Regions from separate parts of the Brevibacillus sp. FW306-2-1A-C05A genome, predicted to be linked through region 1. Evidence: riboswitches for the same ligand, from Rfam matches in the RefSeq annotation. Region 1 holds a riboswitch; the other holds the start of a gene.
What was found. Region 1 has a riboswitch for lysine ahead of dapD (2,3,4,5-tetrahydropyridine-2,6-dicarboxylate N-acetyltransferase). Riboswitches for the same ligand answer to the same signal wherever they lie in the genome.
Positions count from the first base shown of each region.

Region 2: it holds a riboswitch for lysine, as region 1 does, so the genes downstream of both, AC3WJN_RS07480 (amino acid permease) here and dapD (2,3,4,5-tetrahydropyridine-2,6-dicarboxylate N-acetyltransferase) in region 1, are expected to answer to the same signal.

Region 1 covers NZ_JBYSWV010000001.1:498,068-505,265, forward strand. The annotation lists gene AC3WJN_RS02565 (N-acetyldiaminopimelate deacetylase) at 1-917, opposite strand, end outside; gene AC3WJN_RS02570 (aspartate aminotransferase family protein) at 921-2,135, opposite strand; gene dapD (2,3,4,5-tetrahydropyridine-2,6-dicarboxylate N-acetyltransferase) at 2,150-2,860, opposite strand; lysine riboswitch at 2,978-3,167, opposite strand; gene AC3WJN_RS02580 (flavodoxin) at 3,323-3,766, shown strand; gene AC3WJN_RS02585 (GNAT family N-acetyltransferase) at 3,869-4,414, shown strand; gene AC3WJN_RS02590 (EcsC family protein) at 4,415-5,233, opposite strand; gene AC3WJN_RS02595 (hypothetical protein) at 5,263-5,457, opposite strand; gene AC3WJN_RS02600 (hypothetical protein) at 5,516-7,198, opposite strand, start outside.
Region 2 covers NZ_JBYSWV010000007.1:32,049-39,246, forward strand. The annotation lists gene AC3WJN_RS07465 (CidA/LrgA family protein) at 1-270, opposite strand, end outside; gene cidR (cidABC operon transcriptional activator CidR) at 384-1,295, shown strand; gene AC3WJN_RS07475 (TolC family protein) at 1,461-2,651, opposite strand; gene AC3WJN_RS07480 (amino acid permease) at 2,707-4,149, opposite strand; lysine riboswitch at 4,263-4,449, opposite strand; gene AC3WJN_RS07485 (hypothetical protein) at 4,565-4,873, opposite strand; gene AC3WJN_RS07490 (CGNR zinc finger domain-containing protein) at 5,070-5,627, shown strand; partial or broken gene AC3WJN_RS07495 (inositol monophosphatase family protein) at 5,667-6,158, opposite strand; gene AC3WJN_RS07500 (alpha/beta fold hydrolase) at 6,440-7,183, shown strand; gene AC3WJN_RS07505 (hypothetical protein) at 7,157-7,198, opposite strand, start outside.

The DNA of each region.
Region 1 (7,198 bases):
TCGCGCACCCAGTCCATAAAGGCCGTCGTCAGCTTTTCCTCGTTGTACACTTGGCAATACCCTACTCCGTAGTCGATGGACGCCGTACAGTCGAAGCCCGCCTCGATGCCTTTGACGAGCGCTTCAATCCGCGCTTTGACAAGCGCCATGGACTCGGTCGAGAACGTGCGAATCGTCCCTTCCAGCCGCGCCTTTTCCGCAATGATGTTTTGCTTGGAGCCGCCCTCAAGCTTGCCGATGGTCACGACAGCGGAATCGAGCGGGTCGACGTTACGTGCCACAATCGTCTGGAGCTGTGTGATGAGATGGCTGCCTGCGACCACCATGTCGTTTGCTTTGTGCGGAAAAGCTGCGTGCCCGCCTTTTCCGACCAAATCAATGTACAGCTCGGACGTGTTGGCAAACAAAATGCCCGGCTTGGTGGCAATATAGCCGACGGGATACTCCGGCGCGATGTGCAGCGCAAAAATGCAATCCGGCCGCCAGGAAGCAAACTCCTCGCTCTCCATCATCGGCTGAGCGCCGCCTGGCCCCTCTTCTGCGGGCTGAAACAGGAACAGCAGGTCATCTGCAATCGGCTGCTCCACAAAATGCGTCACAAGCCCGAGCGCGATAGCCATGTGCATGTCGTGTCCGCACGCGTGCATGTAGCCTTCGTGCAGCGAGCGAAACGGATACGACGTCTCTTCTGCAATCGGCAAGCCGTCCATGTCCGTGCGCCAGGCGATCGTGCGCTTTGGATTCGTCCCCGCGATCCGGACCAAAATCCCGGTGCGCCACGTCTTGATCTGCATGCGCTCCTGCGGGAGACGCTCCAAGTAATCGAGCAAATACTTTTGCGTCTTCACCTCGGCAAAGCCCGGCTCCGGAATTTGGTGCAGGTCGCGCCGAATCTGGGTAAACAGCGATGTCGCCATCGTTTACGCCTCCCCTTTGGCCCCGTGCCGCACAGCGAGTTCCGCTGCAAAGCTGTCCAGGAAAAGGTCGACGTCTTCTTTGGTCAAGGTGAGCGGCGGCAGCAGACGCACGATTGTTTTTTGCGTCACGTCCACGAGAATGCCGCGATCAAGCAATGCCTGCTGCAAACGGCTGACCTCTTCCGGTGCGGCGCTGAGCGGGATGCCGACCATCATGCCTTTGCCGCGGAGCGCCTGCAACTGTTCCGGGAGACGCGCGCGCAGCGATTCGAGGCCCGCCCACAAGTACGCGATCACTTCGTCCACGCTTGCCGCAAAAGCAGGATCGAGCAGCTCATCCAGCACCACGTTGCCGAGAGCCGCCGAAAGCGGCGACGGCGCAAAGGTCGTCCCGTGGTCGCCCGGCTTGAACTGGTTCATCAGCTTCGTTCCGGCAATCACGCCACCGAGCGGAAGCCCTCCGCCTACGCCTTTGGCAAACAAGATCAAATCCGGCGTCACGCCTGCGTGCTGGTAGGCAAACAGCTTACCAGTGCGTCCCATGCCTGTCTGGATTTCGTCCATGGCAAACAGCATGCCTTCCTCCTGGCAAATCGCCGCCACTTCGCGCAAAAACGGCTCCGACAGCGGCACGACCCCTCCAGAGCCGAGCACAGGCTCCATCAGGACAGCGGCCGGCTTCGCGTCGCGGCAAATCGCCCGCAAGCCGTCCGCATCCTCAGGGTCTAGCTCGTACACCGGAAAGTCCGGCTGCGGAAAATCCTGATACACATGGGCCTGTCTGGTCAGCCGCACCGCGCCCAATGTTCTGCCGTGAAAGCTGTTGCGGAGCACGACAATCCCTTCGCGCCCGGCCCCTTCTGCCTTCGTCCATTTGTGGATCATTTTGATCGCGGCTTCGGTCGCTTCCGCACCGGAATTTGTGAAAAACACTTTTCCCGGGATCGTCTGCTCCACCAGCCGCTGGGCCAACCGGATTGCCGGCTGGTTCAAAAATACGTTGGAAATGTGCAGGAAGCGCTCGCCCTGTTCGCGCAGCGCCTGGACGATCCGCGGATGGGAGTGGCCGAGCACATTGACGGCCAGCCCCGTAAACAAATCCAAATACTTTTTGCCCGCTGTGTCGTACAGGTAGTTGCCTTCCCCTTTTTCGATCGCGATCGGCAAGCGTTTGTAGGAAGAGACGATGTATTGTTCATCAAGCGTACGCCAGTCCATGTGAGCTCTCTCCCCTACAGTTGACGTAGCTCCTGCTTGATCTCCGTCTTGGAGCGAGTTTTGTCGTCGATCTGTTTAATCACGCGCGCTGGTGTACCAGCCACCACAACGTATGGCGGCACGTCTTCAATGACGACCGCGCCCGCTGCCACAACCGCGCCTTTTCCTACGCGCACGCCTTCCAGAACCACGGCGTTGGCACCGATTACGACGTCATCTTCCACTACGACTGGCTGCGCGGAAGGCGGCTCGATGACGCCTGCGATGACAGAACCAGCGCCGATATGGCAGTTTTTCCCGATCGTTCCGCGGCCGCCGACGACGACGTTCATGTCGATCATCGTGCCTTCGCCAATCACAGCACCGATGTTGATCGTAGCGCCCATCATGATGACTGCGTTGTTGCCGATCGTCACCTGGTCGCGGATAATCGCGCCTGGCTCGATGCGCGCCTGGATTCCTTTTGTGTCGAGCAACGGAATCGCCGAATTGCGGCGGTCGCTTTCTACTACGTAGTCTTCGATTTTGTCCGCGTTCGCAGCCAGAACCGGCTCGATTTCTTTCCATTCGCCAAACACAACGCCAGTCGTGCCTGTAATGAACGTCTTGGAGCTGGCACCGAAGTCAATGCCCTCCAGATTGCCTTTCACGTATAGTTTCACTGGTGTTTTCTTCTCGCTTTTTTGAATAAACGCGATAATTTCATTGGCATCCATCATGTTCACTGGTACATCCTCCTTTTAATAAAAAGCGTGCCTGTCAACGAGAGCGAACCGCTCCCCTGACTAAAAAAAGCAATGAGTGCATTCGCTATCTCATTGCTTTCCATACTGCCCAAGCAAATCGTAAATAGCGCTCCACAAACAGGCGATTGCCTTTTGTGACAGGATGCTCATTGTTCACGAATCACCCCAGCCGCTGCTATCCGAGGGGAACAGCAACAGCTTCGGCGCTTTAGCCTTTCCCTCTCTTCCCGCCCCCTGGCAGATTACGAAAAGATGTACTCATCTTCGGCGCACCTCTATTTAGACTTCCAATATTATAATTTCATTTTACTCTACCAAAATCAATCACTTGTGGCAACAGCTTTATGGAAAGAAAAATAACTGTTGACAACGAGAATCATTTTCATTATTTTATTTGTGTGAGAATGATTTTCATTATCTTATTTGGAGGGTTTACTTCTTATGAGCCGCATTTTGATGGTGTACGCAAGCATGACAGGAAACACGCAGGAAGTTGCTGAAGCAATTGCCGAAGGGATTCGTTCCACCGGAAAAGACCTGGAGATAAAAGAAGTCATGGATGCCACTGCCAAGGAACTGGAAGACTACGATGCCATTTTGCTCGGTGCCTATACATGGGGCGACGGCGATCTGCCAGACGAGTGCCTGGACTTTTACGAAGAGATGGACGATATTGATTTGAGCGGCAAAAAAGTCGCGGCTTTCGGTTCCTGCGACTCCGCTTACGAGCATGTGGGCGCTGCTGTAGATATTTTGCTGAAAAAAGCGAGCGAGCGCGGAGCGGAAACTCCACTCGAAGGTCTGAAAATCGAGCTGTCTCCTAACGCAAAAGAAGTAGAGATTTGCAAACAGTTTGGCGTTTCCTTCTCCGAGCTGCTCGGCTAAGACTAGCGCCGGAAAAGAAGTTGTCCAAAAAAATCCTTTTCAAGCAAGCGCTGTCATGATAAAATGTCGATCCATCTTTTCTCAAGAAGGAGGATTGATATCATGACGTTACATACGCATACGGTCTACTTGCGACCACTGCAAGCAAATGACGCAGCCGAGCTTCTGAAGCTTCGGCTGCGTAATCATGCCTTCCTGCAACCGTTCGAGCCGCTCCGCTCCGCCGCCTTCCTGACGCTGAGCGGTCAGGAGGCGCAAATTGCGCAAGCGGAGCAAGACTTTGCAGCAGGGACCGCCTTCGCCTTTGGCGTGTTTTTGCGCGACACGGACGAAATGATCGGCCGCGTCGCTCTGTCAAACGTCGTGCGCGGCGCCTGGCAAAACGCGACCATCGGCTACTTCATGGATGAAGCCTGCAACGGCAAAGGCTACACCACTGCGGCCGTACGGCTTGCGCTCGCGTACGCCTTCCAGGAAGCCGGGCTGCACCGGGTACAGGCCGCTGTCATGCCCCGCAATACTCCCTCCATCCGCGTGTTGGAGAAAAACGGCTTTCGCCACGAAGGGTTGTCCTTGCGCTATTTGCAAATCAACGGCGTGTGGGAAGATCACCTCCTATTTGCGATCACGGCAGAGGACTGGAGCTAATCATTCCTCTTTGTTTTGCTCCACGCGCAATCGCTCCAGGATTCGCCGCTTGCGGTACAGCATTCGCCCCGCTTCGGCGACATCCTGGACGGTTGAGCGATTCAAGTACGCCCCGAACAGGATGCCTGCAATCGGCACCATCTGAAACAGCTTTTTCCAGCCAAAATTTTCCGTGTACGTCACCACGACTTCCCGCCAGCCCTGCAATTGTGCCATGACGTCTTTTTGCGCAGCAGGCTCGTCAAAGCGCGACAGCTCAGCCAGTATCGCCTTTTTGCCGACGATATCGGAAGAAGCGAACTGCAGGCATTTGACCACGAACAGCCGCTCCCGCTTGTCCTCCGGGCGATAGCCGTAGCATAGCGCCATTTCTTGCAGCACTTTCAGCGACGTGCCGAGCAGCAACGGAATATCAAGCGCCAGCGTAAAAATGCCGCCGATGCCTGTCGTTGCGCCCTGTACCGTGGCAAAGGTCGCGCGCGATTCTTTCAGCTCGCGGGCAATCTCATCCATGAGGACGAGCGGTGCCCCTGCGACTTCTGCGGTCTGCGGAATGCCCGCGCCATCCCTTTCCAAGCGGGGAGCGAACTTGCTGTAAATCGCCGTATCCTGAACGAGATACGTTCCCCCTGTTTCCAGAAACGCGGCCATCTCGTCCACGGCTGTCCCCAGCTTTTCCCGGACGAAATTCGGCGTCATTTTATCGAGAAAAACGAACGGAAGCCTGCCGAGCTTTTCCCAGAACCACAAATCGTTCTGGTCGCGCTCCCATGCCTCCACCTCTTCCAATGCCTGCTGCAAAACCTGTCTCGACTCCATCTGCCGCAATCCCTCCCGGATCATTGCTTCTATGTTTCTTTGCCGCGCTTCCATTGGCATTGGTTGCGAAGCAGCGATTTGATATGCGCCCGCAGCTCCTCTGCCTGGGAAAAACGCGCAAATTCCTCACTGTCTGTTACGATTCCCAGCTTCAAATGTTTCACTTGTCCGTTTTCGACGCAAAAGCCGAACGCTTGCAGAATCGCAATCTGTTCATCCGTCATCTTGCTTGCCCCCCACCTTTGCAAAAACCCCCTTGCCACATGCAAGGGGGTCATCTGTTTATTTGACCTCTACGGTTAAGGTCATCGTTTGATTTCGTTCCGATTCACCCAGCTCTTTGTCGTATTTCTTGTATTTTTGCACGACCGAGCAAGTTTTATTGCGGAATGTGTTCGTTACTTTAACTGTGTAGACGCCAGGCTTGTTCTCGTTGTCTGCGATGATCGCTTTCAAATCGAGCGATTCATCGCCCTCGTCCACGTATTCCTCGTCCGTGTTCGGCTTCAGGCTTGCAATCTCTTTTCCTTCATAGAACACCTGAATCGCGTTTGCCGAGGAAATGGTTGCTCCGATGTACTCCTGGCGGGTGCCGATTGGCGTTTCGCCGTACGTCCAGACGAGATTCGGCATGTAGTAGGTGATCATGTCCTTGCCGCTTCCGTCTTTCAGCTTTTTGTTCCCGATCCGCTTCGCATACGTAGACGTCAGCCGAAGCTCGCTCAAGCTGTCCAGTTCCGCCGCCGAGCTGACTCTGACGGTTTGCCCATCGCGATATTCGTTGCCGCGACTGTTTTTCAAAAGAATCGGCCCTGGTGAGGGTGCCAGTCCTGCTTCATTTTTGGCGCAAACAGGGGCGGACGGGATCGGACGGGTGTCCTCTACGACCTGAATGTAGCCGCACCACGACTGACGCGGTTCGCGCTTGCTGTAATAGTTGACCTTGTAGCGGCCCGGCTTAAAGCTGGACAGCAGCAAAGCGGTATGGTCCCAGTTCAGCTTGGATTCATCCACGACGACGTTATCGACTGCCCAAAAGCCCGGCCCCTCGTCATCCGAAGCTTCACTGCCCTGCTCCACGTGCTCGGCAGCCGTCGCCAGCCAGATGACGTGCACCGGATTTTGGTAGAGCTTCACGGTGACATCGGACGAGTACAAGTTTTCCCGCTCTACCATCAACGAAGACTGCGCATTTTGCTGCATCAGCACATCCATCGTCGCTGTAGCGCTGGCAGAATCGCAGGAGTTCGGCGCACCGGGCACCTGAATTTTCACTTCCGTTGTCGAGCCTCCCCACAGATCGTCGGTGTTGGCGGCCTGATTCGGCTCAAAGGTGACGGACATGGTCATTCCCGCCATCATTTCCGGAATCACGACCTCGAAGTGCTGGGAGTCGGTCAAAGTTTGGCCTGTTCCGTTCACCGACCAGCGACCGGCAACCGGCGAATACAGTTGCACGACGCCTGGCGCCGCCGGAGCAGTCACTTGCTGTCCTTGGGCGAGCTTTTGGCCGCTCGCATCCGTTCCCATGTACAGCTCTGCCATTCCGATCCGAATGTGCGTCATCCAGGCGCTCAGGCTGCTGTCATCAGGCGTAAACACCAGATCGTAATTGCCAGTCGGCAGCGTGCCTGTCGCGAAGATTTTGGCCGGCACGGATCGGAGCTCCGCATTTGTCGTTTTGTTAATCAGCTTCCACGTTCCCGGAACCGTACTGGCAAAGCTGGTCGAGCCCATCATGCCAAAAATCGCGGTTTGGCTACCCGATGGAATCGCTGCACCTGTCGGCTTCTCCCCTTCGAAGATGCTCGGGTAGTTTTGCGCCTCTACTTGAAAGCGCACGTGCACGGTGCTTTTTTGCCCCTTGGCATCGGTTACAACGAACGTGAGGATGTGCGGTCCGGGAGACAATTTGGCGGCAGGAATCGAGAAGCGGGGCACCTGCCAGCGGAACGTGCTTTGCGA
Region 2 (7,198 bases), on a different contig from region 1:
CAGCCCTTCATGCAGCATCAAGCTTTGATACGAGACGATGCCGACAGACGGCGGAATGAAAAACAGTAGCAGCTCGGCCATAAGCCAGGCCGCGCCCGATTCGATCCACTCCAGGCGCAGCACTTTTGCCTGGAGCAGCAAAAACACGACAAACATCCCCAAAATGCTGCCGGGGATTTTCCAGCCAAGGACGGAGACGAGCAGGTTCATCAACGCGGACACGATGATGAAAAACGCCACTTGCCCCACGATGATAAGCAGTCTTTTCATGTTGGTCCTCTCCCTTTGTGAAAAGTGTACATCACCTCTTTTCATAGGTAAAATGCATATATAGAATGAGTATCATTCATCATATCTATAGATGAAGCGGAGGGAGCAGCGGGATGGACATTCGCCATTTGCAATATTTTTTGGAGGTAGCCCGCCACAGCAGCTTCACCAAGGCGGCAGAGGCGCTGTACATTACCCAGCCGACGATCAGCAAGATGGTGCGGAACCTGGAAGAAGAAATCGGTGTCGAGCTGTTTGAGCGAGTCGGCAAGCGGATTACGTTGACCGACGCGGGCTGGGTCTTGTTTTCCCAGGCAGAGGTGATGGTGAAGTCGTTTGAAAACATGAAGCTGCATCTCGACGATTTGATGGAGCTGAAGCGGGGGAGAATCCGCATCGGGCTGCCGCCGATGGTAGGGGCGAGCTTTTTTCCGCAAGTGATCGGGAAGTTTTGCGAGCAGTATCCGGGGATCGTGCTGGAGCTGCTGGAGGTCGGCTCCAAAAAAGTCGAGGCGGACGTGGCGTCAGGGATGCTGGACAGCGGCGTTGTTTTGCTGCCGACGAGTGAGGAGCTGTTTGAGTCTTACTCTTTTGTCAACGAACAGATTCGCGTAGTCGTCCACCCTACGCATGCGCTGGCCGGGCGGCAGGAGGTGTCGCTGGCCGAACTGGCAAACGAGCGGTTTTTGCTGTTTCACGAAGATTTTTCCTTGCACAACCGGATCATTGACGAGTGCGTGCGCGTAGGCTTCCACCCGACGGTCATCTACAAAAGCTCGCAGTGGGATTTTCTCTCGGAAATGGTGGCGGCCAACGTCGGGATCACCCTGTTGCCGCAGACGATTTGCCGGGAGCTCGATCCGCGGCGCTTTCACAGCCTCGCGCTGGTCAATCCGACGATCAAATGGCATCTGGGGATGATCTGGCGCAAAAACGCCTATTTGTCGTACGCCACCCGCGAGTGGATTCGCTTTACAAAAGAAATGCTGCCTTCTATAGAAAGAAAGGCTTCATCGCGAGGATGAAGCCTTTCGTTGCGCGGTCGGCCACAGCAGAACGACTGCAGGCTGACGACTGCTTCTTTGATTTATATAAAGGCAGCTTGGCCTTGAAAAGACGCCTGTCAAAGCTGGCGTAAAGCTTGGAAAAAGGAAGGAAAAATGAGATCGAATATTTCGTAACGCGAAATATTAAAGGCCAACCGATTGATTCAAGGTGCTGACAGCGATGTTGTATTGATAGAGAGAATCGGCTGCTTTTGTTTCAGAATCAAACAATTCAGCTTCTGTTTCGATCAGGTCGTTCAGAGATACTTTTTTGTTCGCATAATCGGTGAGTGTGGCGTGATAAGTTTTCCATGCTTCGTCTTTTGCGGCGGTGCTTTCATCCAGCGCTTTTTTTGCTGCGACCGCTTTTTCGTAGGCGTCGCTCACTTCCTGATCGACTTTTTGCTTGAGCTTTTGCAGCAGCAGCTCAGCTTTGCGCAATTCGTTGAGTGCGATTCTTCCTTTGTATGTGCTGATAGCGGCATACTCGGAGGTGTAGTCCAATTTTACCTGGGCAAACGCTCTCTCTGCTTCCGCTTTGACCATGTCAGGGCGTTTTTGGTAGGCGAGAGCTTTGGTTTCTTCCAGCGTTGGCAGCGGGGTATAGGAGAGTTTGCTGGTTTCCAGCAGCCATTGTCTGTCCCTTTTTTCGTTCAGCAATTCATTGAGCTTGGTTAATGCTTGCTTGAAGCTGTTTTCCAGCTCGGACAGCTTTTCTTTCGCAGCGCTGTCCTGGGCCCAGGTTTGGCGTCTGATGCTGTTCTTTTGCAGCTTGATTTTTTCTTCGAGCGCCCGCGCTTCAAAGTACGCTTTTTGTACTTGCATTTGCAAGCTGATTTTCGAAGCGTTATAGGATGCCTCGTCTACGAGCAATGTTTTTTGCGCCTTGGCTGTTTCTTCGTATTTTTTCTTTGCTTCATCCAGAGTATTGATGTCATCTTTCTTGATGGCGGCCTTATCGCGCAGCGTCATGAGGGTTTCGTAGCGGGTGTTGTCATACGTCAGCCGCAGCAGTTCCAGATCAACGTCGTTTTTCAGTGCCTGCTCTACGGCATGGTCGAGGGACAAGGGAACGATTTGGGTCTGTTCCGCTGCTGCGACGAGAGGTTCTTCCGCCAGAGCGAGATGAGCATTGCCTGCCAACAGCGCGGCAACCAGCGTGGTGCTGTAAATGTGCTTGGACAACCTGGATTTCATTATGCTACCTCCTATAAAAAGTAAGAAAATATAATGATAACGATTATCATTATCAAATTTCATGAACAGTATATATTTCCATGCGTTATTCGTCAATACGAAATATGAAAATGTGATAGGAAATATAGTTTGCGCCAAAAAAAAGATTCCCTGCGACGAGGGAATCTTGTAGAGAGTTGTTGCAACGCTATTTTTATTTTTCGTCCATGCTGAGATCGACTTTGTTCAGTGGTACCAGCTTGCTTTTTTTCGTGTATTTGTAAACCAGCCAGACGATCAAAAACAGCGGCAGTCCGATGTAGGAGACGAAAACGCCGTTCCAGTCGATTTCTCCGCCGATGAACGCGGAGTAGTTTTGGCCGATGATGACGATGCAGCAAATGATGAAGGCGAAGATCGGGCCAAACGGGAACAGCTTCGCCCGGTACGGCAAATCGCGCAGATCGCGGCCTTGCGCCAAGTAAGCTTTGCGGAAGCGATAGTGGCTGACGGCGATGCCGAGCCAGGCGATGAAGCCAGACATACCGGAGGCGTTCAGCAGCCACACGTACACTTCGCCATCGCCGAACAGCGAGGACAAAAACGCCAGCGCGCCGATGGCAGCCGTCATGATGAGGGCATTGACGGGGACGCCGTTGCGTGTCACTTTGGAAAACCATTTCGGAGCTTTGCCTTCCTTCGCCAGCACCCACAGCATACGGGTGGAAGCGTACATGCCGGAGTTCCCCGCCGACAGGACGGAAGTGAGAATGACTGCGTTCATTACGGAGGCGGCAAAGGCAAAGCCGGCTTTTTCAAACACGATCGTAAACGGACTGATGGCAATATCGGTAATGTCTCCGCTGATGAGATTCGGATTGTCGTACGGAACGAGCAGCCCGATAATCAGGATCGCGAAAATATAGAACAGCAAGATGCGCCAAAAAATCTGGCGAATCGCTTTCGGGATGTTGCGGGCAGGGTCTTCGCTCTCCCCGGCGGCCACACCGACCAGCTCAGTTCCCTGGAACGAGAACCCGGCAATCATGAACACACCGAGAAGGGCCATGAAGCCGCCGTTGAATGGCGCGTCGCCTTTGGTGAAGTTTTGGAAGCCGACTGCTTCGCCGCCCATGATGCCGAAAATCATCAGGACACCGATCACGATAAAGACGATGACCGTCATGACTTTAATCAAGGCAAACCAGTATTCGGATTCGCCGTAGCTTTTGACAGACAACAAATTCAGAGCAACCATCAGGCAGAGGAACAGGGTACTCCACAAAATGGCGGGAGTATCCGGGAACCAGTATTTCATAATCAGCGCCGCGGCAGATAGCTCGACGGCAATCGTAATCGCCCAGTTGTACCAGTAATTCCAGCCCAGCGCAAAGCCGAGGGACGGATCGACGAATTTGGTGGCGTAGGTGGAAAAGGAGCCGGATACAGGCATGAAGGCAGCCATTTCCCCCAGGCTGGTCATCAAAAAGTAAACCATGATGCTGATGGCGATGTAGGCGACCAAGGCTCCGCCCGGTCCGGCCTCGTGAATCGAGCCTCCACTTGCCAGGAACAGGCCCGTCCCGATGGAGCCGCCGATGGCGATCATCGTCAGATGGCGGGCTTTCAAACCACGTTGCAGTTGATTCTGTGACATATGCTGCTTGCACGACCTTTCTAAAAATTTGAGAAGGTCGGTCGGAAAAGAAAAAACCGCCAATAGCCAAAAAACGGCACAGGGCGGTATGATCCAATCCCCACCAAGCCTTCACTGAAGATAGCACACCACGTTTGCCCGGCAAGCAAACGTGACAGTTCTGTCCCTTTCGGGTACAGCCCCAGCCCATGCGCACAGAGATACGCCATGAGCTTCGGCGGCTTTTCCCTTTCCTGGAGTCATTGATTTCTTCTGAATCTCGTACAGGATGACATAAAAGCCGCGACCTCTACCCTCACCGTGAATGATGAGGATAACATGTATGAAATTGATTTATTTATCAACTATATAAGATTGACGGTTATTTATCAACGAAAAAAGTTGCGCTGCAAAATATTGGCATGGAGCGGTTTTGCTACAAAAAGGATCGGCGTGCAGGCCAGGAGCCTTGCAACTTGCGGATCTGCACGATTTGCCCTGTGTGAAAAGCGTCGTGCAAAATAATGCTCATCACGCTTTGCCCGGCAGGGATGCTCGGAAGCGGCTGGTCGAACGCTTCGTCTGACAGAGCGACGAGCTTTTCATGAATTTGGCGATGGACGGTTTCCATCCGCTGTACGGTGGCCTGCCAGGCTGCTTCGTCGTCGGGCGATCCCGAAGGCTGGAACGTGTCGTCGTTCGTCTCGGCGGTATTGATAAATTCCGTGCCGACGTGCATTCCCATTCGTGAACAAGCAGTTCCATCCGATTCATGTGGTTCCTCCTCGTCTGTCAAACAGATTGGTGAAACGTTATAATGGCAATAAGAAGCAGCTTGTAACCACCTAAATATTTTATGTTGGTTACGGATAGAGAATACCATACACAGGCTGAGCATACAAGAAGCAAAAGAAACGAAAAGCAGATGGGGGAAGAGTGGAGTGAACTGGCTGTGCATTGATTTTTTAAACAGTGATTGGCGCGATTGGCGCGGGTCTGGCCGCAGGGAAAATCGGCTGGCGAAGCAGGAATGGCTGGAGCAGCTTTTGCGGGAATACGCTTTGCACGCCCCATTGCCTATTGATGAGGCGAGTGCAGTGGCGCTGTTGCGTTTGCGCGAATATATGCGCAGTCTGCTGGAGCGGGTCGTGCGCGGGGAAGCGTTGCGGCAGGAGGAACTGGAGGAGCTGAATCAGACGCTCGCGAAGGCGCCTTTTCACGTTCGCGTCATCTCTGCGGGCAAGGAGAGCGGGTATGAGCAGGAGCTGGTCAGCGCCTCCAGCGGCTGGGAGCTGGTGATGGCCCGCATCGCGGCTTCCTTTGCCACGCTGCTGCTTCCTGAGCACGTGCAGCGCATCAAGATTTGCGACAACGAGGACTGCCGATGGGTGTTTTACGATGAAAGCCGCAATCGGGTACGCCGCTGGTGCGATGACAAAATGTGCGGCAATCTCATGAAGGTGCGCCGTTTTCGGGAGCGGCAAAAGGAGAAAAAGTAAGGAATCGGCCGTAAGCTTGCCGACGGAGAGATTCATCGGTTCCGAGAACGCAAACAGCGTGCCCAGGACGGATTCGGACAGCGCTGTTTTGGCCGAGACGCTAATTTTGCTGCCATTCAAAAAAGCGCCCTGTCTTGCAATGGCAGTAAACATCTCATCCCGGCAAGGGTCGTACACAAAGGAAACGGCCGTCTGACCGTCGCGGACGAGGCAGAGAGAGACGGCCCACATCGGCATGCCTTGCAAAAAGTAGACGGCTCCGTCGATGGCATCGCAAATCCAGTACGGGGTCGAGTATTCCGGCTGTTTTTGCAGGGAGGCATCAAATTCTGCATCGGACCAGCGATACGCGGGAAAGCGCTCCGCCAAGCCGTGCCGGAGCAACTCTTCTGCTTGCGGATTTAAGGCGTGAAAACGTTCGTTCATCGCTTGCTTGCTCGTGCAGGCTGGCTCCTGCGCAAATTCGGCAAACAGTCTCTGGCCGACTTTTCGCAGCAAAGCTTCGCAGTACAACACATCGTCTTGCTTCATAACGGTTCCCCAACCTTTCTTGTTTGGATCGTGTCCTTCGGCGCATCGACAGCGCACGTTCCGCGTTCAAGAGCGGTCTGGCCCATTGGTTTGAAAGCTGTTCAGCCAAGGGCAAACGACACGATTTTTATTAGTAGTATGTAAAAGTACTACTAATAAAACAGGTTGCCGTCAATACATGTGCACGCTTTTTGACGGGAATGGGCAAATGGCGCACATGGAAAGGAAGATTGAGACATAATAAGAAGCAAGCAACAAGGGAACGGAAGCGAGGTGGCGGAATGAGTCGGAAACGGAAACGATGGTGGAGGGTGCTGGTCTTGCTGTTGCTCGCCGGAGCTTGTACAGCGATCTGGTATTTGCGGCCGTATCAGCCCGATCAGGCGGCAAAAGACGCGATGCAGGGAGGCGAAGGGATCACGGTGATCGACACGGGCGACTGGATTGCTTTTGAAGGTGGGGAAGCGCGTGAGCCTGGCTTGATTTTGTATCCGGGCGCTCTGGTCACGCCAGAGAGTTATGCGCCGCTCGCACGCACCCTGGCTGGTTCCGGCTATCGGGTATTCATCGCGCGGATGCCGCTGAATTTGGCGATCACCGACGTCGAGCGGGCCAATCAAGTGTTAAAAGCGTATCCGCAGCAGTCGTTCGTCATCGGCGGGCACTCTCTCGGCGGCGCGATGGCAGCCAGATACGCAGCCAGCCAGCTCGAGCGGATTGACGGCGTCATTTTCCTGGGGGCGTATCCAGACAAGCGCGGGGATTTGAAGGAAGCGGATGTCCCCGTGCTGTCGCTGCTCGGCTCGCGGGATGGAGTCATCGACCGGAAAAAATACGAAGAGAACAAGCAATTTTTGCCTGAGCGCACGGTGTACATGTCGATCGAGGGCGGCAATCATGCGCAGTTCGGAAGCTACGGGGCGCAGGAGGGCGACCAGCCTGCCGCCATCACTCCCCAGGAGCAGTGGCAGCAGACCGTGGCGGCGATCAAGGACTGGCTACTGACCGACGTCATTGCCCGTTAGCGAGACGATGCCAGA